Regions from separate parts of the Comamonas resistens genome, predicted to be linked through region 1. Evidence: predicted binding sites of a transcription regulator. Region 1 holds the regulator's gene; each other region holds the start of a gene.
The links. Region 1 encodes sigma-54, which starts transcription at its own class of promoters, with help from an activator protein. Its sites were predicted from a motif close to TGGCANGNAANCTGCTTT; they were not measured.

Region 1 (7,228 bases):
GCTCTACAGACTAGCCATGACGCCAGGGCATGATGCCCACCTGAAGGAGCTAGAAAAATGGAAGAAATCAGCTGGAACGACTTCATGAAGGTGGAGCTGCGCGTGGGCCGCGTGCTGCAGGCCGAGGTCTTTGCCGAGGCCCGCAAACCCGCCTACAAGCTGCTGCTGGACTTTGGCCCCGAGCTGGGCCAGCGCAAGTCCAGTGCGCAGATCACCGCGCATTACCAGCCCGAGGAGCTGGTGGGCCGTCTGGTCGTGGCCGTGGTGAATTTTCCGAAAAAACAGATCGGCCCGCTGATGAGTGAATGCCTGGTCACCGGCTTTCACGACGCCGCTGGCGCCGTGGCCCTGTGCGTGCCAGACAAGGCGGTGCCGCTGGGCACGCGACTGCTGTAGCAGCGCCACCCTGGCGGCCTTTCTATAATCCGCCGCGTCATCAACACAAGGGATTGCCATGGCTTTTGCCGGAGTCGGACTGCACGTCATCATTGCCCTGTTCTTTGCCGTGCATGCGGTGCGCACAGGGCAGAACAACTACTGGCTGTTCATCTTGCTGGCCTTCCCTTTTCTGGGCAGCGTGGTCTATGCGATTGCCATCTACCTGCCCAACTCGCGCCTGGAGCGTGGTGCACGCCAGTTGGTACGGCAGGCCGCCAAGTCCCTGGACCCGACCCGCGAGCTGCGTGAGGCGCAGGCGGCATTTGACTACTCAGCCACAGCCCAGAATGAAATCCGCCTGGCCCAGGCCTTGCTGGAAGCCGGCCAGCCCCGACAGGCGCTGCAGCACTTTGAAGCCAGCATGAAGGGACCGTTCGCCAACGACCTGGAAATCCGCTGGGGCGCAGCGCGTGCGGCTCTGGATGCCGAACAGCCGCAGACGGCGCTGCAGCACCTCAAGGTCATTGCCCAGACCGATATCAATTACCGTGCAGACGAAGTCGGCCTGTTGATCGCCAAGGCGTATGCAGCCCAGGGCGACAACGCCATGGCGCGCCAGTCCTTCGAGTTTCTGCGCGTGCGCTCCGGCAGCTTCGAGGTGCTGGGCGAATACGCCATCTGGTGCACCGAGTCCGGAGACTGGGGTACGGCCCGCCGCCTGCAGGGCGAGCTTGAAAAAGCCCAGACTCACTGGAGCAGCCACCAGCGCACCCTGAACCGTGAACTGCTGCAACGCATCCAGAGCGCCTTTGCCAAGCATTCACAGTAAAAACAGGCCTCAGCCCTTACCCATCAAGCGCTGACAGCTATTGATTCAAAAGCAGCTCACAAAGCGCTTCCAGAGACCACGCAGCCGTTTGACCTGGGCCATGACCTGTTTGGAGCGGCCCGGTAAAATTGCAAACTATGGCAAAAATCATCGTTCTGGCCCTGGTGCTGCTGTTCTTCGGCTGCGGCCTGTACATGCACCTGCGCGGCAAGGTGCGCCACAAGGTGGTGAAGCAATTGTTCGACCACTCCACCTTCACGGCGCCGTTCAACGTCTTCATGCTGATGTTCAGCAAGGTGCCGCGCACGCCCTATCTGCCCACCAGCACCTTCCCCGAGCTGGCCCCGCTGCAGGCCAACTGGCGCGAGATCCGCGAGGAAGCCGTCAACCTGCAAAAGAACATGCAGATCAAGGCCGCCGCCAACAACGACGACGCGGGCTTCAATTCCTTCTTCAAGACCGGCTGGAAACGCTTTTATCTGAAGTGGTATGGCGATGCCCACCCTTCGGCCATGGAACTGTGCCCCAAGACCACAGCCCTGGTGAAGTCCATTCCCAGCGTCAAGGCCGCCATGTTTGCCGAGCTGCCGCCCGGCGCCAAGCTCAATCTGCACCGCGACCCCTATGCAGGCTCGCTGCGCTACCACCTGGCGGTGCTGGCGCCCAACGACGACCGCTGCATGATCGAGGTCGACGGCCAGCCCTATAGCTGGCGCGAGGGCGAAGGCGTGATCTTCGACGAAACCTATATGCACTGGGCCGAGAACCGCAGCGAAGGCAACCGCATCGTGTTGTTCTGCGATGTGGAACGCCCCATGACCAACGGCTTCGCGCAATGGCTCAACCACTGGCTGGGCAAGAACGTGGTGGCCGCCGCCAGCTCGCCCAACAACGAGGGCGACCCGCGCGGCATGATCAGCAAGCTGTTCAAGATCTCGTTCTACATGGGCAAGTACCGCCGCGCCTTCCGCGACTGGAATCCGACCTTCTACAAGATCCTCAAGTTCGGTCTGATGATAGGCGTGCTCGTGCTGTTTGTATGGTGGCTGATCCCCGCTAAATAAGTAAGGGCGGAGCCAAGTCACTAAAAAAGCCGCTGTGCATTGCATCAGCGGCTTTTTTGTTTTCAAGGCATTTACAGCGCCTTGCGCAACGTGGTCGTCGGTATCTTGAGCTGCTCGCGGTACTTGGCCACGGTGCGGCGCGCGCATTCAATGCCCTGCTCCTTGAGCATATCGGCCAGCTTGGCGTCCGACAGCGGCTTCTTGGGGTCCTCGGCGTCGACAAACTGCTTGATCAGCGCACGCACGGCCGTGCTCGACGCGCTGCCGCCGGTTTCCGTGCCCAGTCCCGAGCCAAAGAAGTATTTGAGCTCGAAGGTGCCCTGGGGCGTGGCCATGTATTTGGCCGTGGTCACGCGGCTGATGGTGGACTCATGCAGGCCCAAGGCATCGGCAATATCGCGCAGCACCAGCGGGCGCATGGCCAGCTCGCCATGCACAAAGAAGTTCTTCTGCCGCTCCACGATGGCTTCGGACACTCGCTGAATGGTGTCAAAGCGCTGCTGGATGTTCTTGATGAACCAGCGCGCTTCCTGCAGGCGCTGCTGCAGCGCGGCATGGCCTTCACTGTTCTTGTGACGGCGCAGCGCATTGGCATAGATGTCGTGCACACGCAGCCTGGGCATGACATCGGGGTTGAGCTGCACGGAAAAGTCGACACGGCCCGAGCTGGAACGCACCGGCCGCACAATGACATCGGGCACCACGATCTGGCGCTCCAGATCGACAAAGCGGCGCCCGGGACGCGGCTCCAGCCGGGCGATCAAGGCCATGGCCTCGCGCAGCGCCTCTTCACGCGCACCGCACAGGCTGGCCAGCTTGCGCAGATCGCGCCGCGCCAGCAGGTCCAGGGGCTGCGCACAAATGCTTTGGGCCAGCAGCAGCTGGTTGATATGCGCCGCTGTCGTGCCTTCGTCCTCTGCATCGCGGATCAGATCGCGCAGCTGCAGCTGCAGACATTCGGCCAGATTGCGCGCGCCCACGCCCACGGGCTCTAGGCTTTGCAGCAGCTTGAGCGCGATGGCAAAGCGCTGCTCCAGCTCTTCGCGCTCTTCCAGATCATCGCCCGCCAGACTGTGTGCCAGCTCTTGCAGCGATTCTTCGAGATAGCCATCGTCGTTCAACGACTCGATCAGAAAACGCAGCGCCGCCGTATCTTCGGCTCCCAGATGCAGGCTCAGCGCCTGGCGGTGCAGAAAGTCCGTCAGGCTCTCATGTCCGCGCGCCAGATCAATGGCATCGACCTCTTCGTCGTCATCACGGTTGCGCGTGGAGCCGCTGGCCGAGGGAGCATCCCACTCGCTGCTGGCTTCGCCGCCCCATTCGCCATCCTGGCCATCCAGACCGTCGGCCTCCCAGTTCAGGCTGTCCGGGGTTTCGTTGGTGGAAGGTTCCGCTATGGATTCAGAAGCTGCTTGCGCTCTTTCCGACTCTTTTTCGGATGAATACCCATCTGAAATGTTGGACTCACGTGCGCCTGCAGCTATGTCATCAGGAGCAGCTGTGCCCGGCCCATCACCATCGAGTTCCAGAAACGGGTTGTCGACCAGCATCTGCTCGACTTCCTGCGCCAGCTCCAGCGTGGACAGCTGCAGCAGCTGAATCGATTGCTGCAGCTGCGGCGTCAGCGACAGATGCTGGGATACACGTAGCGAGAGTCCTGGCTTCATCGTGATGCGGCTCTTGCCTTCTTCTTACCAATCCACAGGCTTTTGGCAAGAACCCGATTCCGCCGCCGGGCCGCCCCAAGGCGGAATCCGGCTTCGCCGGTCAGGGCCCCCTCGGGGGGCACCCGGCGTAGGGGCAGCGCAGTACACGCAGTAACGAGCGTGGGGGCCATTGCTCACATCCTGAAGTGTTCGCCCAGGTAAACGCGGCGCACATCGGCGTTCTCCACGATTTCCTCGGGCGTGCCTTCGGCCAGCACATGTCCGTCGCTGATGATGAAAGCGTGGTCGCAGATGCCCAGGGTTTCGCGCACGTTGTGGTCGGTGATCAGCACGCCGATGCCGCGATCCTTGAGGAAGCCGATGATGCGCTGGATCTCGATCACGGCAATGGGGTCGATACCGGCAAAGGGCTCGTCCAGCAGGATGAAGCGCGGCTGCGTGGCCAGGGCACGGGCAATTTCCACGCGGCGGCGCTCGCCGCCGGACAGCGCCAGCGCCGGCGACTCGCGCAGATGATCGACGCGCAACTCCTGCAGCAGGCCCGTCAGGCGCTTTTCCACTTCGTCGCGGCTCAGCGTATGGCCTTGATCGTCTTTTTGCAGCTCCAGCACGGCGCGAACGTTGTCTTCCACGCTGAGCTTGCGAAAGATCGAGGCTTCCTGCGGCAGATAGGACAGGCCCAGGCGCGAGCGCTGGTGAATCGGCATATTGCCTACGGGGTGGCCGTCGATGAAGATCTCGCCGCCATCGCTGCGCACCAGGCCCACGATCATGTAGAACGAGGTGGTCTTGCCCGCGCCGTTGGGGCCCAGCAGGCCCACAACCTCGCCTTTTTGCACGGACAGCGAAACATCCTTGACCACCTTGCGGCTGCCATAGGACTTGGCCAGATGCTTGGCTTCGAGGCGGCTGTCGGACTCACCGCTGCGGGTGCTGTTGGAGAATGTCGGCTCGATCATTTCTTCTCGTCGGCTTTCTCGCCACCCAGCGTCATGCTCTGACGCAAAGGCGTCGCGGGCGTCGCAGGCTTGGGCTGAGCGCCTGGCGTGCCATCCTTGGGAGCCATGATGGCGCGCACACGACCGCCCTGCCCCACCGAGGAGCTGGGCAGGCCGCCGCTGGTTTTCTGACCATCGACCGTATATACGTCGGTGATGTTGTTGTAGATGATGATGGAGCCCGTGACCTGGTCACTGAGCTGGCCGCCGCGATAGCGGCGCATCTCGCCACGGCGGATGAACTTGACGATGTCGGCCTTGCCGTCGTATTCGATGGTCTCACCTTCGCCTTCGATGAACTCTTCAGGCTGGCCTGGCAAGGTGTCGCGTTTCTGGCGGAAGAAGGCCCGCTTGCCGGGCTCGGCCACAATCACGCCGTACTGGTAACCCTCGGCATCCTGGCGCACATCGAGCTGCGCGCCACGCAGCACGATGGAGCCCTTGGTCATCACCACATTGCCGGTGAAGACACTGGTCTGCTTGAGCTCGTCATGACGCAGGGCATCCGCCTCGATGTTCATGGGCTTGGCACTGTCGGCCTTTTCGGCATGGGCTATGCCAGTCGCGGCCACCAGAGCACAGGCCAGCGCAAGAGGTAGGAGTGTTTTATTCATGAGAAAAAGGCACGTTTCTTGCGTTCATTGTAGTCACTCCCCTTTCGGAAGCCCGGCAGAAATCTCAGCAATAAAAATGGCCCTCACGCTTGCCCGCTTGTGTGGCCACGGCTCACACAAGCGGGTGCCTTTGTCTTGGGACGGTCCAGGGACAAAAAAGCCCGCGCATAGGCGGGCTTGCGGGGCAGCGACCTGAAGCTCAGGCCTTGCGGCTGGAGGCGACCAGCGCGTTGACCACGCGCAGCACGTTCTCCATATTGCCGGCCTTGGTGCCGTCCGTGTAGTAACGGCCGGCCACGCCCATGGCGGGAACGCCTTCCACGTCGTACTCGTTTTGCAGTTGGGAAGCCTTGCGCACCTGGTTGCTCACGGTGAAGGAGTTGTAGACCGACTTGAACTTGGTCAGATCCACGCCTTGCTTGCCGATCCAGTCAAAGATGGCGTCGTCGTTCTTCAGGCCGTTGCGCTCCACATGGATGGCACGGAACACCTTGGCGTGCAGCTGAGGCAGCAGATTCATGCCTTCCAGCGCGAAATACAGCTTCTGCTGAGGCACGAACGAAGCGTTGAACGCCACAGGCACGCGCTGCACGACCACATCGGCAGGCTGGCTCTTGGCCCAGGCTTCGAACTGGGGCTCGAAGGCATTGCAGTGCGGGCAGCTATACCAGAAGAACTCGATGACCTCGACCTTGCCGGCCGGGGCGCTGACCGAGGCGGGCTTGCCCAGCTTGACGTAGTCCTTGCCCTCCTTGGGTGCGGCGGCCTGGGCCCAGCTAGAGGAAGCGCCCAGAGTCAGAGCACCAGCAGCAGCTGCCGAGGCAGCCATAGAAAATTCACGGCGTTTCATTCCAATAAACTCCTTGAGTTCAAGTCTGCAATATCTGAGGCGCCAGCCTCTTAAAAGTTCAACCAGCCGACAAGCGGGCCAGCCCGCTTCAGAGGCAGCGAGCAAGAGCCGCCTCGCGGCGAGGCTGCCGTCCCCCTGGGGGGAAGCGGCGAAGCCGCTCAGGGGGGAAACAACTTATTTCGCAGCCCGTACCAGCGAGGAATCCACTCCGGCACCATCGAGCTTGCCCTTGAGGGCTTCCGCATCATCGCGCTTGCCAAAGGGGCCCACCCGCACGCGGAAGATGGTGATGCCGTTTTGCTCGCGCTCGCTGATGCGCGACTCCCAGCCCAGCATGGCCAGTTTGGCGCGCTGCGCCTCGGCCTCGCTCTGGCCGCGGAAAGCTCCGGCTTGCACAAAGTAGTTGAAGGCGGAGTCGGCAGACTGCGCCGGATGGGCGGCTTGCGCCGCAGCCTTTTCGCGCTCTGCACGGGCCTTTTCGGCCTTGTCCGCCGCAGCAGAGCGCTCCTTGACCAGATCGCCCAGAGGATCACCGGTCGCGGGCTTGGTAGGCGCGACAGCGGGCGGAGCCACAGGTGTCGTCACACCACCCGTGGACGTGGGCTGGGCCGGTGTGGTGGGCGGCGTCACGGTCACGTCGCTGGGCGGCACGACCGGAGCCACGGGAGGCGGAGCAGGTTGGCGGCTTTGCAGCGGCGCGTTGGGGTCCCAGTTCTTGTTGCGTTCGGCCTCGGCCGCATCTCTTTGCGTGTTGCTGCCGCCCTTGTTCAGGAATGGCACAGGCACCTTGGTCACATAGATGGCCACAGCCAAAGCTGCGGCCAGGCC
Region 2 (7,228 bases), 1.5 Mb from region 1:
CCAGGGCCTTGAGCACGTCTCGCGCCTGGGTGAAGCTGCGTATGGGCCAGCCTTCGCGCCCCAGCGCCTTTTCCAGGACAAAGCGAATGGAAGGGTCGTCGTCCACAATCCAGATTGGCTTCATTGCTGCTGCATCCTTCCCTTCTTTGTCTGGTGAGTGATTTCAGGCGGCTTACGGCAGGGGAATCAGAATACGAAAATCTGTCCTGCCCGGCTGGCTGTCGCACTCAATCAGCCCATGGTGACGCTGCACAAAGGTCTGCGCCAGCGTCAACCCCAAGCCAGAGCCCCCATCTCTGCCAGACACCAGGGGATAGAAAATTCTCTCCTTGATGGCATCGGGCACGCCTGAACCGTTGTCAATGACATGCAATTCCAATGCCAGTCTGTAGCGTTGCCGCCCCAGAGTGACCTGGCGTGCCACACGCGTGCGCAAAATGATCTCGGCATCGCCCTGGGCAATCCGCAGGCTCAGCGCCTGGGCCGCGTTTTGCACGATGTTGAGCAGCGCCTGGATCAGCTGTACACCGTCACCCCGGAATTCAGGGATGGAGATGTCATAGTCGCGCGTGATTTTCAGACCCTGCGGATACTCGATCAGCACCAGGGAACGTACACGCTCGCAGACCTCGTGAATATTCACATCCCCCACATCGTGTGGGTGCCGGTGGGGAGCCAGCAAGCGATCCACCAGTACCTGAAGCCGGTCTGCCTCGTGAACAATGACGGTGGTGTATTCACGCAACTCCGGAGTAGCCAGATCCATTTGCAATAGCTGCGCCGCACCGCGAATGCCGCCGAGCGGATTCTTGATCTCATGGGCCAGATTGCGTATCAGTTCCTTGTTGGCCTCGGCCTGCTCGCGAATGCGCTCTTCGCGATCCTGACGGGCCTGCTGCTCCAGAGGCCACATCTCCACCATTACATGGCCTTGTTGCTCGACCAGGGACACAGTGACATGCACGGGTAAAAGATCCTGCCCGAGGCGCAGCAAAGCGGCTTCAAAGCGCAAGGCCGCAAAGTCGTTGGAGCGCGCACCGCTCAGCGCCTTGTCCAGCAGCGCAGGCTCGGAAAAGCAGGTTGCGAATTCTGTCGCCTCCATGGTGCGGCGCGACTGCCCCAGCGCATTCTCCAGCGCAGCATTGACAAAGCGCACCACGCCCTGGGAATCCAGGACGGCAATCAGCGTACAAAGCCAATCGAGCGACTGATAGCTGAGCGCGCAATCCTGGTCAGCGGTATTGCCAGGCTCTCCATGGGAGAGGGCTGCAGATGCATTCATGTCAAGAAAACCCGTGAAGCAGCCCTCGGGCTGCATTAATTGGCAGGCAAGCGATCCAGTTCGCGCCGGATACCCGCTACATCGCTTTCCTGGCGGGCAATATCGGCCTTGAGCTTTTCGACCCGCTCAGGATAGCCTTGAGGGTTGCGCAGCTCCAAAGCCGTGCGCACGGGATTGCCGTCGTTGTATTCGGCTCTGAGCGAGTTGAGTCTGGCCTGCGCCTTGTTCAGCTCCGACTGCAAGATGGCGCGCGCGTCGGAATCTCGTGCTTTTTGTGCAGCGTTGTCACTGCGTACGGGCGCCGCACTGGTCGATGCGGCTGTCGCCGGCTTTGGCACCTTTGGTGCAGGTGCTGCACTGCTGCTGCCACCACCCGCAGGACGGGTGCCATGAATCACCGTCACACCGCTGCCATCCACAGGTTTGCAGCCCTTTGCCTTGGCCTGTGAAACATTGTTGGTGTACTCATTCCCGCAGCGGTAGATCACATCCTGCGACCATGCCGCCGTGACCATGGTCATCAGCAGTGGCAACACAAAAAACTTCTTCATTGGCTCCTCTCAGGCAAGACAGCAACGGCTGGGCTGCAATGCAGCGAGTATCGCTCCAAGCGCGTTGCACTGTAGTCATTTCTTGGTATCTCGACTGCCTGAATGGTTCCTGGGCTTTCTTAGGTCAAGAGCCGGAGCAATAAAAAAGGCGGCCAAGCCGCCTTTTTTGGGGTTCGCCTTACAGCGAGAAGTACATGTCGTACTCGACAGGATGCACCGACTGGCGATAGCGGGTCACTTCGCCCATCTTCAGCTCGATGTAGGCATCCAGCATGCTGTCGGAGAACACACCGCCCTTGGTCAGGAAGGCACGGTCGGCGTCCAGGGCTTCCAGAGCCTGATCCAGGCTGTGGCAGACCGTGGGCACCAGCTTGTCTTCCTCGGGAGGCAGGTGGTAGAGATCCTTGGTCGCAGCTTCGCCGGGATGGATCTTGTTTTCCACACCGTCCAGACCGGCCATCAGCAGGGCTGCAAAGCCCAGGTAGGGGTTCATCAGTGGATCGGGGAAGCGAGCCTCCACGCGACGAGCCTTGGGGTTGCTCACGTAAGGAATACGGATGGAAGCGGAGCGGTTCTTGGCCGAGTAAGCCAGCTTCACAGGGGCTTCGAAGCCGGGCACCAGGCGCTTGTAGCTATTGGTGCCAGGGTTGGTGATGGCATTCAGGGCACGAGCGTGCTTGATGATGCCGCCGATGTAGTACAGGGCGAAGTCGGACAGACCGGCATAGCCGTCACCAGCGAACAGGTTCTTGCCATCCTTCCACACGGACTGGTGCACATGCATGCCGGAGCCGTTGTCGCCAGCGTAGGGCTTGGGCATGAAAGTAGCCGTCTTGCCGTAGGTGTTGGCCACGTTCCAGATGATGTACTTTTGCAGCTGAGTCCAGTCGGCACGCTCGACCAGAGTCGAGAAGCGTGTACCGATTTCGTTCTGGCCTGCACCCGCCACTTCATGGTGGAACACTTCGACAGGAATGCCCACGGCCTCCAGCAGCAGCGACATTTCTGCACGCATGTCCTGGGTGCTGTCAACGGGTGGCACGGGGAAGTAGCCGCCCTTGTTGCGAGGACGGTGACCACGGTTACCGGTCTCGAACTTGGTGCCAGTGTTCCAGGGAGCTTCGTATTCTTCGATTTCGAAGAAAGGGTTGTGAGGCTCGGTGCCCCAGCGCACGCCGTCGAAGATAAAGAATTCGGGTTCGGGTCCGAAGTAAGCGGTATCGCCCAGGCCGGAAGCCTTCAGGTAGGCTTCAGCGCGCTTGGCAATGGAGCGGGGGTCGCGGTCATAGGCCTTGCCATCACCGGGTTCGATCACATCGCACTGCAGAATCAGAGTGGTCTCTTCGAAGAAGGGATCGATATTGGCAGTGTTGGGGTCGGGAACCAGCTGCATGTCCGAGGCTTCGATACCCTTCCAGCCCGCCACGGAAGAACCGTCAAAAGCATGGCCCGAGGTGAACTTGTCTTCGTCGAAATGCGACACGGGCACGGTCACGTGCTGCTCCTTGCCGCGGGTATCGGTAAAGCGCAGGTCAACGAACTTGACCTCGTTGTCCTGCACCATCTGCATCACGTCTGCAACGGTCTTCGCCATTAGATCTCTCCTGCCAACTTTGGCTGATCAAAAAAGGATGAAAATTACTAAGCAGTTTGCGTGCCAACTTGGGGCTGACTGGTAACCCAGAGCATTGCCGCCACGAAGTCCGGCAGCGGATAAGCATATCCGCTGGTGACATAAGCCGTTGGCACAGGAATTTTTGGCATGCCTGATGGCTCCAAAGCGGTGCACATTGTCTCACCGCCAGAGCCTTCCATTGAAATGCACTTTTTTGGTGAATTTATTTGCACCAATTTAGTGCAAATAAGGAGAGCCGTCAGTTTTGGTGCACTGCATCACAAGGAAGGCGCGTTCTGTGCGGCCACACCGGGGGCAAATGGCACTTGTGGAGAGGGCTCTGCCGGGCCTTCCTGCTCACGCAGCCGCACCAATGCCCCCAGGCAGAAGTGAGCAAACCACAACGCCGAGAACGCAAACACCAGCGCATAAATCCAGATGGCAATGGGAATCAAAATCCAGAATGCGGCCAGGAACACCAGACCCGAGACCCAGACGATGCCGGGAGCCATGCCCAGATAACCGCATAGCACGCCCATCAAAATCAGCGACATGCGGTGGCGCACAAAGAGATTGCGACGCTCCTCCTTGCTCGCATGCTCGGCCAAAGCATCAAACGCCATGACACGGTAGGTCAGCCAGCCCCAGATCAGCGGCGTGACTACCAGCATCAGAGGCGGAAAAACCCAAAGCGGCAAGGTCACGATCAGGGCCAGCAGCGCAATCACGGTAGAGCCTCCCGACCAGATCAGACTGGCCATGACGGAGCCGCCGTGCTTCTTCTGCAGTTGGGGAAAGCGATTTTGTGCCACCAGGCCGGTCAAGACCGGGGCCATGAACAGCCCCACCAGCAGCAGCACCAGAACGACCAGCATGGGAGTTGCCCCCAGCACCACCAGAATGGAAGCCACCACTTCGGAGGCATAGCCCACTCCATTGGCCTGAAACCAGACCCAGACCTTGTGCAGCCAGCCCACACCATCGAGCAGGCCTTGCACCTTGAGCACGGCATCTGCCCAGAAGAAATACCCCAGCGCCCAGGACAGCAGCCCCATCAGGAGCAAGGGAAACAGGGACCACGCAATCACCCGCTTATGCAGGCAATACGCCAATGCACGCCAGAAAGAGTCGAGTAGCAAGCTCATGCTGGCAAGCATACTCAATGAATCACGACTTGCGCAAATCAGGCCCGGGCAAGCGCCTTGCCGCACGGAAACCGTCTTGGTGCATCCGCAGCGGCGGCCCGGCTTGTTTGTCCAAGTCCTATGAATGGTCAAGCGCGTCCCAGCAACCGCAGGACGGCCCGCCATTGCTGCGCCCAGAACCCACGGCCATAGTCACGCAACTGGCCTTGCGCATTGGGCTGCACCTGATCGCGAATACCAGTCGGGTCATAGCGCAGATCAAAGTTGGCCGTACCGAACAACATGTCCCACCAGGGCAGCAGCACGCCAAAGTTGTTGCCATGCACCTTTTTGTTGCGCACAGGTGCCAGCGGCTCGTGCCCGATACCAATCGCATGGTGGCGGCGGTGAAAGCGCGGGCTGATCCACAAACGCTCGCCCAGTTGGCCAAACCAGATGCGCACATTGGCATGCTGAAAGCTCTCGCTGAGCTGGGTCAATGCCACGATGGCCACAAACTGCCCCGGAGCCACACCGATCAGCTGCGCCACCAGTACGACGATGGCGTCGTGAATCACGCTGTCTAGCAGGTGATTGCGGTTGTCGCTCCACACCGTCATCTGCCGCTGAGAGTGATGCACGGCATGCAGCTTCCACCACCAGCCAAGCCCATGTTGACCGCGGTGAATCCAGTACTCCACCAGATCGAAGACGATCAGATAGAGGATGAGGCTGACCCATGCGTTGTCGGTAACACCGGGCCAGAGGTCATCGATATGAAAACCTGGCATGCCCCAGACATGAAGCTTGCCCATGAGCGCATCCCACAGCGGGTCCACCGTGAAGAACAAAGCCAGTCTGAACAGACCCAGCCGGTGAATCAGCGTGTAGAGAATGTCCACACGAATGGCCTGCCGGTCCACCACGGGCTCCACAGGCTTCCAGCGCTGCAGCGGCACGATGACGGCCACCATGACGACGATCTGCAGCAGCCCCACCAGCAACCAGCCCGTGGCCGTGTAGCCATCCTCCAGCAGGTTGGCCATGCCGAAATGGAACAGAAAAGGCTGCACCACACCTTCAAACAGGCGCTGCTGCGCATCGGCAAAAACCTGAACCAGCCACTCCACAACTCACTCCTTGTCCAGCACTCAGCGGTGCTGCGCAATCCAGCCCTGATAGGCCGGGTGCTCCGCCAGCGTACGGAAGCAAAAACCTTTATCCAGCAAACCCAGAATCAGTGGTTCCAGCACCGCCGGCGCCCATGGATCCTGGCGCGACCAGATGCCCAGATGAGCCAGCAAAATATCGCCGCTGCGGATGTTCTTGAGCGCCTGATTGAGCAGGCGCTCGTTGGGATATTTGTCGCTGGGCAGCTCATCGCCCAGAAAACCTGCCGCAGCCCAGCCCACATGCTGATAACCGCCCTGCTGGGCCGCACCGATCAGCGCCGCAGAGGTCTTTCCCCCGGGTGCGCGGTATAGCGGCAAGGGCTTGTGGCCTGTGATCTGCTGCAGGCGGCGCGCCGAGCGAGCAATCTCCTCGCGATACTCATCTGCAGACACGACAAAACTCTGCCCGGCACGCGGCCCGGCCGATGGCCTGACCTTGAAGTGCGTGACCTGGCCCGTAGCCTTGTCGCGGATATCGGCCTGCCAGTACATATGGTCGTAGGTATGGGAAGCCAGTTGGTGCCCCTCGTCGGCACGGGCCTTCCACCATGGGGCCCAGAAGTCGGCAAGGCTGCTGCCTCCTTCCTTGGTAGCCTCATTGGCCGCAAAGAAAGTCACGGGCACCTTGTGCTTTTGCAGAGTTTGAGCCACCCACTGGGCAATACCCATATGCCCTGTATCAAAAGTCAGGTAAACCGGCTTGGAACAAGCGCCAGCAGCTATGTTTTTTGAATTTTCCGCTGCTGCGGCTAGGCCTGGAGCAGCAATAGCCGCCCCTGTCAGCATGAATTGACGTCTTAGCATCCACCCTCCTTGAGGTGGTCAATACCGCATGAAAGACTCCGGCCCGCAGACTTGGTTCCGCGAGCCGGCATGACACTCAGCGCGCCGCGTGGGCCAGTGTCCAGACGCCGTGCGGCGACTTGCCCACATTGACCTGGTTGATGACTTTTTTCTCCACGGTGTCGATCACCGAGAGTTTGCGCGCCCAGCGCGAGCTGACCAGGATGTAGCGGCCGTCGGCAGACACATCCATACAATCCGGGCCACCGGGCGCAGGGTAATTGGCCACGACTTGGTTGGTCACCATATCGATCTTGCTGATGGTGTTGGCCACGCGGTTGCTCACATACAAATGGCGACCGTCACCTGCGGCGCGGAAAGCGTGGGCGCCAGCCGCCGTCTTGATGATGCCAGTGCTGCGTGGCTCGGGGCCCGTCAGGTCAAACACCTCGACACCTTCACCGCCTGTCAGGCCGATGAACAGCTTTTTACCATCCGGGCTGCCATAAAGATCGGCCGGCATGGGGCCGGTAGGCACGCGGGACTTGATGGTCTGGGTGGCGATATCGATGGCCACCAGCGCATCGCTGTCCTGCATGGTCGAGTACAGCGTCTTGCTGCCTTCGTCGATGAACAGATGGCTGGGAGTCTTGCCGGTGGAGACACGCTTGACCAGCGTTGGCGTCTGCGTGGCTGCATCC
Region 3 (7,228 bases), 280 kb from region 1:
AGATCCACATGCTGCATCACGGCCTTGAGCGACTGGGTCAGAAACTTCTCTACCTGCTTGTCCTGCACCATTTCCAGGGCGGCCAGCGCCATGCGCGCCACCTGCTTGCCCAGCAGTTGGCTGTTGGCCGAAGCCGTCAACCAGTCCGCCAGGGCCTGAGCCGGGTTGTGGCGCTCTATCAGTGCGACCAGCGACGGAGCGTCGAGAAACTTGTCGCGCACAAACACCGCCAGGTTCTGCCCTATGCGATCCTTGTTGCGCGGAATGATGGCCGTGTGCCGTCCCACCAGAGGCAGAGGAATATGACGAAACAGGGCCGTCACGGCAAACCAGTCGGCCAGCGCCCCGACCATGGCCGCCTCGCAAATGCCGCGCAGACAGACCAGCCATAGCGGCACGGCCTGCCCCTCTATGGCCCAGCGTGAGCCGGCCAGCGCAGTGGCAATGAAACCAGCCGCGACGAGCAGCAAAAGAATCAGTGGCAGGCGCTTGGCTTGTTGCAGCGACAGGCTTTGTTCTTGCGTCAGCATGGATGCAAGCATAGGACAGGCAGCATGAGCTGCCAATCGCACAAGGGCTGAAAATCTTCAGTCCTAAACCCGGAGCTAGGATCGTGTTTACGATTGCGCAGAAAATGGCGGGCTTTGTATCCCGACTTCCAAGAACATCATGACCGACGCAACCCGCCCCGAACTGCCCGACCACCTGTCCATCGACCCTCGCAGCCCCCATCATGTGGCCGCCGTCTTCGAGCACGACATCGGCATCCGCTTCAATGGCAAGGAGCGCTTTGACGTGGAGGAATATTGCGTCAGCGAAGGTTGGGTCAAGGTGCCCCACGGCAAGGCGCTGGACCGCAAGGGCAAGCCACTGCTGATCAAGATCAAGGGTACGGTCGAGGCGTATTACCGCTAAACCCAGTCCCCATGGCCGCACAACGCCTGAACAAGCACCAACTCAAGCGTGAGCTGAATGCCGTGCGGCCATACTCTCGCAGCCAGATCGCCGATGCGCAAAGGCACGAGGCCAGGCTGCGACACAAAATCACGGCGGGCGAGCTGAAATGGCTGATGCCCGGGCTTCCGCTGCCCTGGCAAACCTGGGTGCAGCAGGTGCTGCGGCCCGAAGCCATCGCTGCACAGCCCGCGCTTTGCAGCAGCTTCGTTTTGGGGATGGACATACCGCTGCTGCAGCGCTTTGCTGCAGAAGTGCCAGAGTCCGACAGTCTCCATGTGCACAGCCTGAGCGATGCTCAAGCACTGGTCTTCAGTGATGCAGGGCATTGCGTCAAGGCCACCCTGCAGCAGGGGCAGATCAGCGACTGGCAAACCAGTCCCGCGCAAGCCTCCGAGTCTGAAACACGATTGCGCGCAGCAGACGCCACGGCTTTGCATGCTGCATGGCAGTGCTTTGCTCAAGAGATGGACTGCCCCGCCAACCTGAGCCAGTTCAGCGCACAGGTGTTTGATGCAGATCTGCAGAGCCAGCGTCTGGTCTGCATTTCGCCCATCACGCTGGATTGGATGGATCACTACGCCAACATCCACACCGACTGCCGCTGGTTCAATGGCGTCAGCCGCATCCTGGATGGCACGCAAATCGTTCACACCATGGGGCATGGAAGAGACTGAAGAGCTGAGTTCAAGCCCTTTCAGCCTCTACCCCTTTCACACCAAGCGCATAGAGCTATTTATTCAATAGCATTCAATCCGCTCAAGCCAGCGCTTCGGCCGGGCCGAAGAACTCGTAGCGCACCTGCTTGTCGGGCACACCCAGGTTGTGTAGCGAGCGCTTGAGCACACGCATGAAGGGGCGTGGGCCGAGGAAATAGACATCGGCGTCGCGCGAGGCGGGCAGCCATTCGCCCAGGCGTTGCTCGGTCAGATAGCCTTCGGCGTCCACCTGGTCCTCGGGCACGGCGCGGTCGTAGCAGTAGTAGCGCGTGAGCTGCGGATGCTCGGCAGCCAACTGGTCGATGCGCTCACGGAAGGCATGTGCCGAGCGCTCGCGTGCGCAATGGATGAAGGTGACCGGACGCGGGGCCGCCAATGCCGTGGCCAGCATGGGCAAGGTGGGCGTGATGCCGACACCGCCGCTGATCAGCACCAGCGGCTTGCTGCTGTCCTGCAGCGTGAAATGGCCGGCCGGCGGAAACAGCGACAGAGTACCGCCCACCTGGATCTGGTCGTGCAGGAAGTTGGACACCTTGCCGCCGAGCTCGCGCTTGACGCTGATGCGCAGGCTCTTTCCATTGGCCGGAGCCGACAGCGAGTAGTTGCGGCGCTGCTCCTCGCCGCCCACCATCACGCGCAGGCCTATGTACTGGCCCGGCAGGTGGGCGATGACCTTGCCGCCGTCGGCTGGCACTAGGTAGAACGAGGTGATCTCGGCGCTTTCCTGCACCCTCTTCTCCACCTTGAAAGCGCGCTCGCCACGCCAGCCGCCTTCGGCCTCGGCCGTGCGGTCGTAGACGCTGCGCTCGGCGGCGATCAGGATGTCGGCCAGTTGCTGGTAGGCAGCACCCCAGGCGGCCAGCACCTCGTCGGTGGCGATCTCGGCACCCAGCACCTCGCGGATGGCGCGCAGCAGGCAAGCGCCGACGATGGGGTAATGCTCGGCCTGCACCTGCAGCGCCACATGCTTGTTGACGATCTGCGCGGGCAGATCGCCCAGGGCTTCGAGCCTGTCGATGTGCTTGGCGTACATCAGCACGCTATAGGCCAGCGCGCGCGGCTGGGCGCCGCTTTGCTGGTGGGCCTGGTTGAACAGCGGGCGCACCTCGGGGTACTCGCCCAGCATGGTGTTGTAGAAATGGGTGATCAGCGCTTCGCCGCCGGTTTCCAGCAGGGGGACAGTGGCTTTGACAATTTCGCGTTGACGTTCAGTAAGCATGCAAATCTCCAGATTCCAGCCCAGCCAGCTGCGGGGCCTGCTCTCATCAATGCAAAGGGCGTGCCAGCTTCACACCCCTTGTCAAACAATGGTTTGGCAAGATATGCGTCAATATGACATCCATTAAATGAAGTCCTTTTGACATCATTCAGAGTCACTATGACAACAAGCCATATTCTCAATGCCGTCATCCCGCTGGTCGCGGACCTGGCCCAGGAGATGCCGGAGCGCGAGCGCATGCGCCGCCTGCTGGCCGCCCTGCGCACGCTGCTGCCCGCCGACGCCGTGGCCCTGCTGAAGCTCGAAGGCGAATGGCTGCGCCCCATGGCCATCGACGGCCTGGTACCCGACGCGTTGGGGCGGCGCTTTCGCCTGGCCGAGCACCCGCGCTTTGCGCAGCTGCTGGCCGCCGGCCAGGCCATGCGCTTCGCACCCGACAGCCCCCTGCCCGACCCTTATGACGGCCTGGTCGCCCACCAGGGTCAGCCCATTGCCGAGCTCCATGTGCATGACTGCATGGGCTGCGTGCTGCAACTGGGCGGCCTGCCCTGGGGCTTGCTGACGCTCGATGCCATGCAGCCCGGGCGCTTTGCCGATGCAGCCTCGCTGGAGCTGCTGCAGGCCTTCAGCAATCTGGCGGCGGCCACCGTCGCCACGGCTGAACGGGTGCAGCAGATGGCGCAGCTGGCCCACAGTGCCTGCAGCATCGGGACGATCAAAGCCCCCTCCGACCGGGTGCTGCTGGGGCACAGCCCCGCCATGCGCAGGCTGCAAAAAGACATCGCCCTGATTGCGGGCAGCGACCTCAGCGTGCTCATCACCGGTGAAACCGGCACCGGCAAGGAACTGGTGGCCCGGGCCGTACATGCCCAGTCCTCACGCGCCGCTCACCCCATGGTCAGCATCAACTGCGCGGCTCTGCCCGACAACCTGGTGGAAAGCGAGCTGTTCGGCCATGTCCGCGGCGCGTTCACCGGCGCCCAAACCGAGCGCAGCGGCAAGTTCGAGCAGGCCCACCAGGGCACGCTGTTCCTTGACGAAGTGGGCGAGCTGTCGCTGCCCGTGCAGGCCAAGCTGCTGCGGGTGCTGCAAAGCGGCCAGTTGCAGCGCCTGGGATCGGACCGCGAGCACCATGTCGATGTCCGCGTGATCGCCGCCACCAACCGCGACCTGGCCGCAGAAGTCAGCGCCGGCCGCATGCGCTCGGACTTCTATCACCGCCTCAACGTCTATCCGCTGCAACTGCCATCGCTGCGCGAGCGCGACAGCGATGTGCTGCTGTTGGCGGGCTACTTCCTGGAAGAGAACCGCTCACGCCTGCAACTGGGAGGATTGCGCCTGGATGGCGCCGCACAGGCAGCCTTGCTCAAGCACACCTGGCCCGGCAATGTGCGTGAACTTGAGCACCTGATCAGCCGCGCCGTGCTCAAGGCCCTGAGCCGCCAGGATGCCAGCGCCAGCCGGGGCAGACCGCGCATGCTCACGCTCAGGACCGATGATCTGGAGATCGGGCCAGGGCCGCATATGCAGCAGCCGCCACAGCCGGAGCCAACGTCAATGCCCGCCACCACGACCAGCTTGCGCGATGCCGTGGCGGCTCATGAACGGGCCTTGATCAATGCCAGCCTCAAGCGCCACCACGGCAGCTGGGCCGCAGCCGCCAGAGAGCTGCAGATGGACAGAGCCAATCTGCAACGCATGGCCAAACGGCTGAATATAGAAAAGTCCTGAGTCAGTCCAGACCATCGATCAACGGCCTTGTATGCCCAGCAGCTCCACATCAAAGCTCAAGGTCGCATTGGGCGGTATGACCCGGCCCGACCCACGCGTGCCATAGGCCAGGGACGGCGGGCAGGTAAAACGCGCCTTGCCGCCCACCTTCATGCGCTGCGTGCCTTCCTGCCAGCAGGCAATGACGCTGCCCAAGGAAAACTCGATGGGCCGGTTGCGTGCATAAGAGCTGTCGAACTCCTTGCCTGAGTCCGGGAAATAGCCACGGTAATGCACCTTGATCACGTCCGAAGCCGTGGGGCTCGGGCCTGTACCCTGCACCAGGCTCTCGAAGATCAGCCCGTTGCTGTGGACCTCTGCGGCCGCAGTCCCGGACAGAGCCAGAAGAAGAGACGATAGGGCCAACAGGAAACGGCTTGCTGCTTTCATATCCAAGACACGACAAAGAGAAGTTTCAAGACTGTAGCCGAGCCTCTTCTCCTGTTTATGTCACTTGCCGGCCGCACAGGGCTCCAAGCGCTTGGCGCTCCACGCCCAGGTATCGCCCGCAGTGTTCACCGCGTGGCCCTGCAAATGGTCGGAGCTGCCATTCACCACCCCTGAATACACGGCATAGTCATCATTGAAGCGCAGCTGCACATAGCGCCCCTTGCCTTCCCAGCGGTCGTTGTTCGGTGTTCTGTCATTGGGGTGCGCATTGAGCATGCGCCCACCTGGCAACAGCCTGAACACATAGCTGCGCGCAGGCTCCCCCTGCGTCTTGTAGCTGATCAACCAACGGCTGCCCGACAGCGCGTTGCCGTCGCTCGCAGAGTTATCCGCAGCAGAAACGCTGCGCTCGCACAGCGAATCCTGCACGGACGAGGCCGGCGCGGGTGAAGCAACACGCTTGGCCTGCGCGGTCTGCAGGGATGCAGCAGCCAGCAGCGCCACCGCGCACCAGCTTGAAATACGCCATGCCATTCAGCCTCCTTGTGTGTCGATCTACGCTGCCGGCACCGGCATCAGACGCCGATATCGTCGAGCGCCTTGCGCAAATGGCCAACGGTGCGTTCCACGTTATGCCATTTCTCCAGCCCGAACAGACCCAGACGGAAGGTCTGGAAATCCGGCCCTTCGTCGCACTGCAGCGGCACACCCGACGCGGTCTGCAACCCCACCTTGATGAAGGCACGGCCGCTTTGAATCTCGGCGTCGGTGGTGTAGCTGACCACCACACCCGGCGACTTGAAGCCCTCGGCCGCCACACTGGGAAAGCCCCGCGACTGCAACAGCTCGCGCACCTGGGTGCCCAGCGCAATCTGTTCCTCGCGCACCTTGGCAAAGCCGTATTCGCGAGTCTCCAGCATCACATCGCGCAGACGCAGCAGTGCGTCGGTAGGCAAGGTGGTGTGGTAAGCATGCTGGCCTTTTTCGTAGCCTTCGGCGATCTGCATCCACTTCTTGAGGTCGCAGGAGAAGCTGGAGCTTTGCGTGTGCTCGATGGCTTCACGCGCACGCTGCGAGAGCATGATCATGGCGCAGCAGGGCGAGCTGCTCCAGCCCTTTTGCGGTGCGGAGATCAACACGTCCACGCCGGTTTTCTCCATATCAACCCACATGGCCCCCGAGGCCACGCAGTCCAGCACGAACAAGGCGCCTACTTCGTGCGCGGCATCCGCCACGGTGCGCAGGTAATCATCAGGCAGCAAAATACCGCTGGCCGTTTCCACATGCGGCGCAAACACCACCTTGGGGCGCTCGATGCGGATGGTCTCTGCCACATCTGCCGCCGGGCATGGGGCCCAGGGAGCCTGGGCGCCCTCACCCTGCTTGCGTGCCTTGCAGACCACCGAACCGCCACCCAGCGCGCCTTCGTCGAAGATCTGGGTCCAGCGGTAGCTGAACCAGCCGTTGCGCACGATCAGCACCTTTTCCCTGTTGGCGAACTGGCGCGCCACGGCCTCCATGCCGAAGGTGCCGCTGCCGGGCACCAGCACGGCGGTGTGGGCGTGATAGACATCCTTGAGTGTGCCCAGAATGTCCTGCATCACGCCGACGAATTTCCTGGACATATGGTTGAGCGCTCGGTCGGTGTAGACCACCGAAAACTCGAGCAGGCCATCGGGATCGATATCGGGCAGAAGTCCGGGCATGGGTTATCTCCAGTCACATGGGCCGCATCCCATGCGCCGGGCGCGGCCGATTATTGAGTCAAGACTTCCAGCTTAGCATGGGAAAGCGGGCGTCCGGCGCCTGGAAACCGCCTCCACAGGCGCTTCATGGAGCGTGTGGGATAGGCCAAAAAACAAGGCCGCTGCCTCTTGCCAGGCTGCGGCCTTGTTTCATGATCCGCCGCGGCGGCTACCAGGTATCGACAAACCGGGTGGGTTCATCGCGCAGGCGGGCGCCTGCCAGCCCGCGCACCAGCCAGGCGCGCGTCTCGGCGGGGTCGATCACGGCGTCGATCTCCAGCGTGGACGCCATGTGCATGGCCTCGCCGTGCGCGTACTGCTGGGCCAGCAGCTTCTGGAACAGCGCCTCGCGCTCAGCCCCCTCGGGCAGGGCTTCGAGCTCCTTGCGGAAGCCCAGGCGTACCGCGCCCTCAAGGCCCATGGCGCCGAAC
Region 4 (7,228 bases), 2.2 Mb from region 1:
AATGCTGCCCCCCTTCAGGATGCAGAAGGGCTTGACGCCGAAGAAGGCCGGTTTCCAGATCACGATGTCGGCCCATTTGCCCACTTCGAGGCTGCCGACTTCGTGGCTGATGCCGTGGGCAATCGCGGGGTTGATGGTGTATTTGGCGATATAGCGCCTGATGCGGAAGTTGTCGTTTCTGGCGCCGTCACCTGGCAGCGGTCCGCGCTGCAGCTTCATCTTGTGCGCAGTCTGCCAGGTGCGCAGAATCACCTCGCCCACGCGGCCCATGGCCTGGCTGTCGGAGCTGAACATGCTGATCGCCCCGATGTCGTGCAATATGTCCTCGGCCGCAATGGTCTCCTTGCGTATGCGGCTCTCGGCAAAGGCCAGGTCCTCGGCAATCGAGGCATGCAGGTGGTGGCAGACCATGAGCATGTCCACATGCTCGTCCAGCGTGTTGATGGTGTAGGGGCGCGTGGGGTTGGTGGAGCTGGGCAGCACATTGGCCTCGCCCACCACCTTGAGGATGTCGGGCGCATGGCCGCCGCCCGCGCCTTCGGTGTGGAAGGTGTGGATGGTGCGGCCCTTGAAGGCGGCCACGGAGTCCTCTACGAAGCCGCTTTCGTTGAGCGTATCGGTGTGGATGGCGACCTGCGTGTCGGTCTCTTCGGCCACCGTCAGGCAGTTGTCGATGGCCGCCGGCGTGCTGCCCCAGTCCTCGTGCAGCTTCAGGCCGATGGCGCCGGCGCTGATCTGCTCGTGCAGGCCGCCCGGCAGGCTGGCATTGCCCTTGCCCAGAAAGCCCAGGTTCATGGGAAAGGCGTCGGCAGCCTGCAGCATGTGCTCCATATGCCAGGGGCCGGGCGTGCAGGTGGTGGCAAAAGTGCCGGTGGCTGGGCCGGTGCCGCCGCCGATCATGGTGGTCACGCCGCTGGTCAGCGCCTCCTCGATCTGCTGCGGCGCGATGAAGTGGATGTGGGTGTCGATTCCACCTGCGGTGACGATGTTGCCCTCGCAGCTGATGATCTCGGTGCCGGGGCCGATGATGATGTCCACGCCAGGCTGGGTGTCGGGGTTGCCGGCCTTGCCGATGGCCGCAATGCGGCCGTCCTTGAGGCCGATGTCGGCCTTGACGATGCCCCAGTGGTCGAGGATGAGGGCATTGGTCAGCACCGTGTCCATTGCCCCCTGTGCGCGTGTGCGCTGGCTTTGTGCCATGCCGTCGCGGATGGTCTTGCCGCCGCCGAACTTCACCTCCTCGCCATAGCCGCCCGCGGTCAGAGTGAAGTCTTTCTCGACTTCGACGATGAGTTCGGTATCGGCCAGGCGCAGGCGGTCGCCCACGGTAGGGCCAAAGGTTTCGGCGTAGGCGCGTCTATCCATTGTGGCCATGTCAGAGCGCTCCTTGAATCAGGCCGCGAAAGCCGTAGATCTTTCTGTCGCCGCCAATATCCACCAGCTCGACCGTGCGCTGCTGGCCGGGCTCGAAGCGCACGGCCATGCCGCTCGCAATATTCAGCCGCATGCCGCGCGCAGCCGCGCGGTCGAAATCCAGGCCCGCGTTGGTCTCGGCAAAGTGATAGTGGGAGCCGACCTGGATGGGTCGGTCGCTGGCATTCCTCACCACCAGCGCAAGCGTGCGGCGGCCGGGATTGAGGGCGTGTGCACCGGGGTCAAGCAACAGTTCACCGGGAATCATGGCGTGTCTTCCTTTCGCGTGTTCAGGCCAGCCGTGTCAGCATGAAGGCGCCGAGCGCCACCGTGGCCGTACCGCCGAGCTTGGCAATCCACCGATGGCGCTGCATCACCGCATGGCCCAGCACCATGCCCGCGATGTGCAGTGTGGCGGAGCCCATTGCAATGCCGGCCAGCGCGCCGAGGGCCGCGAGGCCGCTGTCGCCGGCCAGCTCAAAGCCATGGGCCGCGCCGTGGAAGAAGGCAAACATGCCGGCCAGTGCGGCTGCGGCACCCCAGGGCATTTTTTGCTGCACCAACACCAGCAGGCCCAGCACCAGCACGGAGGCGGCAATCATGGGTTCCACACCCGGCACCCACAGGCCGGCAAAACCCGCCACGGCGCCCGCCACCAGCAGGGCCACGAAGGCGGCAGGGGCGCGCCAGGCGGTGCGCAGGCCGGGCATGGTCAGCGCGCTCCAGGCGCCTACGGCCAGCATGGCGGCCAGGTGGTCGGCCCCGGTAAACGGGTGGGCGAAGGCGTGAGTCAGACTGTCCAGAAAATAGTGATGGCCGCCGCCGTCTGCGCCCACATGGGCGAGCGCGGACAGGGGCAGGGCAGTCGCCGCAGCGGCTGTGGTGGCAAGGAGCTTATTGAATTTCATAGCTGTCTGCGCTTGATGGATAAGGGTTTGATGGCTAAAAGGCTTGAAGTCTCTGGATGCAGCTTCAGGCAATGGGCTCGTGCACAGTGACGAGCTTGGTGCCATCCGGGAAAGTGGCCTCGATCTGGATGTCGGGAATCATCTCGGGGATGCCTTCCATCACATCGGCGCGGGTCAGCACGCGGCGGCCTTCGCTCATCAACTGGGCCACGGTCTTGCCGTCGCGTGCGCCCTCCATCACAAAGGCACTGATCAGCGCCACGGCCTCGGGGTAGTTGAGCTTGAGGCCACGGGCCTTGCGCCGCTCGGCCAGCAAGGCGGCGGTGAAGATCAGCAGCTTGTCTTTTTCGCGTGGTGTCAATTCCATCTTCTTCAATCCCTCAGTCGGCTCGCGCATTCGGCAGGACCGAATGAACGCGATGAGTCAGTTCCATGCCCCTTTATGTAGCAAGTGCCATGCCAAAGGCAAGAATTAATTGCAAGCCTATGGAGGCCGGATTGCTGCGGTTTTGCACCTTGTTGGGGCGTCTGCGAGGCAGGCTTGCACCAAGGCGTGTCTGTGTGGTTGCTGCGGATGCCTCTTGGTGCATTGCTCGGTTGTGGCGGTGCATCGCGTGGCACGAACTTTGCTCTTCTGGTGCATGAACAGAAGACCATGGAGCAAGAGGGGCGCGCAGTTGCTGCGGGCTGGGGTACAGCAGGGTTTGTTGACGATGGGCTGCGGATGCGCCGGCCTGTTGACTGGCTGGGCGTGGGCGCAGACGGCCAGGGAAGGCAATGCGGCGCTGCCCGAGGTACTGGTGAGGGCCCAGGTCAAAGGCCAGGCGCTGGATGAGGCGCAGCGATCGTTTTCCGTCACCGAGTTCGGGTCTGACGATATTCGCGAGCAGCCCAGGCAGGAAGTGGAAGCGCTGTGGAACAAGGTACCGGGCATGTATGTCAATCACTACCAGCTCAGCGGAGTGGCCAACGGGCTGGTGCTGCGCGGCTTCGGTGGCGGCGGGCATGGCGGCGATGTGGCGGCCACGCTGGACGGCATTTCGCTCAACGAGGCCATGTCGCATGCCGATGGCTATTTCGATCTGAACGTGGTGGTACCGCTGGAGCTGGACAAGGTCAATGTCCATCGCGGCCCGGTGTCGGTGCTGCAGGGCAATTACAACCGCGCCGGGCTGGTGGAGCTGCGCACGCGGCGCAGCGGCAGCTATACCGATGTCGATGTCAGCGCCGGTTCGCAGGGCATGCTGGATGCCCAGGCTGCCTTGGGGCGCGAGCTGGAAGGCGGCGATCAGCTCAATCTGGCGGCCCAGCATTCGCATGGCGATGGTGCGCGGCCCAGCTCCGGCCATGGGCGCAGCACCATCAGCGGCACATGGAAGCACCATGTGCATGAAAAGCTCGATATTTCGCTGTCCGGCCGCTGGCATGAGGCGCGCGGCGATTCGCCCGGCTATCTGACCGAAGCGCAATGGCGGCAAGACCCGCAGGGCAAGGATGGCCATGTGGTGGGCGATGGCGCCAACAAGCACTTCGGCACGCTGCGCCTGGATGCGCAGTACGCACTGGATGCGGATACCCGGCTGCTGGGCTTTGTCTACGGAACGCAGCAGGATTTTGTGCGCTGGTTCACCCGTCCGCGCAGCGGCACCTGGATGCAGCGCGAAGAGCGCTACGACCGCAGCGTGCTGGGCGCGGGGCTGAACCTCAGTGGCAAGTCCCGTCTGGCTGCGCGCGAGCTGAACTGGATGCTGGGCCTGGAGCAGGTGCGCGAGTCCACCGATTACGGTTACTGGGATGGCCTGGTGAACCGCCGGCGCACGGCCGCGGCGTTGGACGATCGCAATACGCGGCTGAACAACATGGCGCTCTACGGCCAAGGCAGTTGGCAGGCGACAGGCTGGCTGCAGACCACGGCCGCCCTGCGCTGGGACCACTTTGACGGGCGCTGCCGCTTGCTGGGCGCGGAAACCGGTGGCGATGAATGCAACCGCATGCAGGGCCGCAGCCATGCCAGCCCCAAGCTGGGTGCCATGGCGCAGCTCAATCCGCAGACGGCGGTGCGTGCCAGCTGGTCGCAAGGCTTTGCCTTGCCCAGCGACTTTGCCAAGTACGCGCTGCGCAACAGCGAACTCGGCGCCAATATCTTTCGCCAGACCGAGCTGGGCCTGCAGTGGAAACCTTCCAGCCAGTGGCTGATCGATGCAGCCGTGTACCGCGTCACGTCCAGCAACGAAATACGCAACACGGCACCGGGTGAATATGAAAACCTGGGCGCGACCCTGCGCAAGGGCGCAGAGCTGCAACTGCACTGGCTGCCCGGCCGCAGCTGGCATCTCGAATGGGCGTACGGGCGCAATCGCTCCGAAATCACGCAGAACGCCAACGCGGCATTGCAGGGACAGCGCGTGGTGGCGGTTCCCGAGTACACCAGCACCTTGCACGCACGTTGGATGCCGCGCGGCGATGTCACCGTGCATGGCGTGCTGCGCCATGTGGGTCGCGCGCCCATCAATGCCGGCAATACCGAATGGGCCGGCAGCTATCACTGGCTGGACCTGGGCCTGCAATACCGCCTGCCGGCCAGCGTGGCACGCCATGCCAGCCTGAGTCTGTGGCTGCGCAACGCTGCCAACGCGCGCTATGCCAGTATCACCACCATGATCGGTGGCCAGCGTCTGGTCGCGCCCGGCGCGCCGCGCAGCGTGCAACTGGGCCTGCAGTTTTCACTTTGATTCTTGGGAGTCCTCATGTCTGTGTTCAAGACGCGTAAAAACATCATCGCGCGCATTCTGTGCACCACGGCCGCCGCCTGGCTGCTCTGTGCCAATCCGGCCCATGCGCATAACGTCTGGCTGGAGCCAGATGCGCAGGGCGGCTATGTCATGCAATTCGGCGGCCATGAGGGCCTTGCCGAAACCTTTGACCCCGCCAAGCTGCAGCGCGTACATGCCTATGACCTGCGCGGGCGCGAGGTGGGCTGCGATGTGCAGAACCTGCAAGGCGGCATCCGCGTCAAGCCCGATGCCAAGGCTGCGCTGATCGCGGTGGAGCTGGATAACGGCTACTTCAGCAGCACCAGGCCCGAAGGCGCCATGCTGCCCCTGCCCATGGACAAGAACCCCGGCGCAGTGCACGGCGTGCATGCGCGCAAGTTTCACAAGACCGTGGTGCAGTGGGGTGCCGTCATGCAAAAGCCGTTGGGCCAGATGTTCGAAGTGGTGCCGCTCCAGGGCCAGGCGCCCCATGCCGGTCAGCCGCTCAGGCTGCAGGTGCTGCTGGATGGCAAGCCGCAGGCGGGGGTACGCCTGTCCTGGGGCGAAAACGGCTCGCCCGCGATGACGGATGCACAGGGCCAGGCTCTCATGACGCCCGCTGCAGGCAACAACACTTTGCAGGCCATCCTGCGCCAGCCGGTGCAGGGTGATGCCAGGACGACGCAAAACAGCTACGAGTACCTGCTGCGCTTTGCCGCGCATTGATTGCCAGGCACCTCAACAGTGCCTGATGTGCGGAATGCGGCTGGAAAAGCCTGCATCTGGTGCATGCGCAAGATTTGGCACAGCAATGGTGCTGCCGCAAGGGGTGGACTGATCGCGCTGCGGCATCGCCGCGTAGGGTGAGTGAGGAAAGCAGCAGGGCCCTGAGCGGCAACCGAACTGCGGATGTTGCTGGCACGGTACTTGCATTTGAGGAGATGCGGTCAATCGTGACCGAACAAAACCTCCCGGGAGTGCTGAAATGAATCGTCGCGGAACCCTCACTACACTGGCTGCATCCCTGGCTTTGGGCCTGGGCCTGAACTCGCAGGTGTTGGCAGCAGACACCATCAAGGTCGGGGTGCTGCACAGCCTCTCTGGCACCATGGCGATCTCCGAAACCGTGCTCAAGGACACGGTGCTGATGGCCATCGACGATATCAACGCCAAGGGCGGTGTGCTCGGCAAGAAGCTCGAGCCCGTGGTGGTGGACCCCGCCTCCAACTGGCCGCTGTTTGCGGAAAAAGCCAAACAGCTGATCACGCAGGATAAGGTGGCCGTGGTCTTCGGCTGCTGGACCAGCGTCTCGCGCAAGTCGGTGCTGCCGGTGTTCGAGCAGAACAACGGCCTGCTGTTCTACCCCGTGCAGTACGAGGGCGAGGAACTCTCCAAGAACGTCTTCTACACCGGCGCTGCGCCCAACCAGCAGGCGATTCCCGCCGTCGAGTACCTGATGAGCAAGGAAGGCGGCGGTGCCAAGCGCTTTGTGCTGCTGGGCACGGACTATGTGTATCCACGCACCACCAACAAGATTCTGCGTGCCTTTCTCAAGAGCAAAGGCGTGAAGGATTCCGACATCATGGAGACCTACACGCCGTTCGGTCACAGCGACTACCAGACCATCGTGGCCGATGTGAAGAAGTTCTCCACCGGTGGCAAGACGGCCGTGATCTCGACGATCAACGGCGACTCCAATGTGCCCTTCTACAAGGAGTTGGGCAATGCCGGCCTCAAGGCCAAGGATGTGCCGGTCGTTGCCTTCAGCGTGGGTGAAGAAGAGCTGCGCGGCGTGGACACCAAGCCCCTGGTCGGTCATCTGGCGGCCTGGAACTACTTCATGAGCGTGAAGAACCCGACCAACACCGCCTTCATCACGCAGTGGGGTGATTACGCCAAGGCCAAGAACATCGCGGGCCACAAGGACAAGCCCCTGACCAACGACCCCATGGAAGCCACCTGGGTCGGCATCCATATGTGGAAGCAGGCCGTGGAAAAAGCCAAGAGCACGGATACCGACAAGGTGATTGCCGCCATGGCCGGCCAGACCTTTATCGCGCCCGATGGCTTCACCGTGAAGATGGACGAGAAGAACCATCATTTGCACAAGCCCGTGATGGTGGGCGAGATCAAGGGCGACGGCCAGTTCAGCGT

Region 2: a site for sigma-54 is predicted at 3,476-3,493, ahead of glnA (type I glutamate--ammonia ligase). Genes of this name have one in related genera too.
Region 3: a site for sigma-54 is predicted at 2,941-2,958, ahead of hmpA (NO-inducible flavohemoprotein). Genes of this name have one in related genera too.
Region 4: a site for sigma-54 is predicted at 2,766-2,783, ahead of QMY55_RS08830 (urease subunit gamma). Genes of this name have one in related genera too.

The regions. Positions count from the first base shown of each region.
Region 1 is NZ_CP125947.1:4,945,686-4,952,913, forward strand. Features, by position in the region: gene QMY55_RS23115 (tRNA-binding protein) at 58-396, shown strand; gene QMY55_RS23120 (tetratricopeptide repeat protein) at 455-1,207, shown strand; gene QMY55_RS23125 (aspartyl/asparaginyl beta-hydroxylase domain-containing protein) at 1,345-2,271, shown strand; gene QMY55_RS23130 (RNA polymerase factor sigma-54) at 2,343-3,938, opposite strand; gene lptB (LPS export ABC transporter ATP-binding protein) at 4,112-4,897, opposite strand; gene lptA (lipopolysaccharide transport periplasmic protein LptA) at 4,894-5,550, opposite strand; gene QMY55_RS23145 (thiol:disulfide interchange protein DsbA/DsbL) at 5,750-6,400, opposite strand; gene QMY55_RS23150 (SPOR domain-containing protein) at 6,575-7,228, opposite strand, start outside.
Region 2 is NZ_CP125947.1:3,445,409-3,452,636, forward strand. Features, by position in the region: gene ntrC (nitrogen regulation protein NR(I)) at 1-124, opposite strand, end outside; gene glnL (nitrogen regulation protein NR(II)) at 173-1,282, opposite strand; gene QMY55_RS16050 (hypothetical protein) at 1,318-1,833, opposite strand; gene glnA (type I glutamate--ammonia ligase) at 2,012-3,427, opposite strand; gene QMY55_RS16060 (EI24 domain-containing protein) at 3,727-4,605, opposite strand; gene QMY55_RS16065 (sterol desaturase family protein) at 4,722-5,702, opposite strand; gene QMY55_RS16070 (polysaccharide deacetylase family protein) at 5,724-6,548, opposite strand; gene QMY55_RS16075 (YVTN family beta-propeller repeat protein) at 6,625-7,228, opposite strand, start outside.
Region 3 is NZ_CP125947.1:4,669,635-4,676,862, forward strand. Features, by position in the region: gene QMY55_RS21680 (DUF445 domain-containing protein) at 1-530, opposite strand, end outside; gene QMY55_RS21685 (DUF3297 family protein) at 670-915, shown strand; gene QMY55_RS21690 (hypothetical protein) at 927-1,631, shown strand; gene hmpA (NO-inducible flavohemoprotein) at 1,714-2,892, opposite strand; gene norR (nitric oxide reductase transcriptional regulator NorR) at 3,052-4,623, shown strand; gene QMY55_RS21705 (FKBP-type peptidyl-prolyl cis-trans isomerase) at 4,642-5,052, opposite strand; gene QMY55_RS21710 (hypothetical protein) at 5,113-5,586, opposite strand; gene QMY55_RS21715 (aminotransferase class V-fold PLP-dependent enzyme) at 5,628-6,758, opposite strand; gene QMY55_RS21720 (acetyl-CoA carboxylase family protein) at 6,967-7,228, opposite strand, start outside.
Region 4 is NZ_CP125947.1:1,871,377-1,878,604, forward strand. Features, by position in the region: gene ureC (urease subunit alpha) at 1-1,374, opposite strand, end outside; gene QMY55_RS08820 (urease subunit beta) at 1,376-1,681, opposite strand; gene QMY55_RS08825 (HupE/UreJ family protein) at 1,704-2,321, opposite strand; gene QMY55_RS08830 (urease subunit gamma) at 2,386-2,688, opposite strand; gene QMY55_RS08835 (TonB-dependent receptor) at 3,059-5,053, shown strand; gene QMY55_RS08840 (DUF4198 domain-containing protein) at 5,069-5,800, shown strand; gene urtA (urea ABC transporter substrate-binding protein) at 6,060-7,228, shown strand, end outside.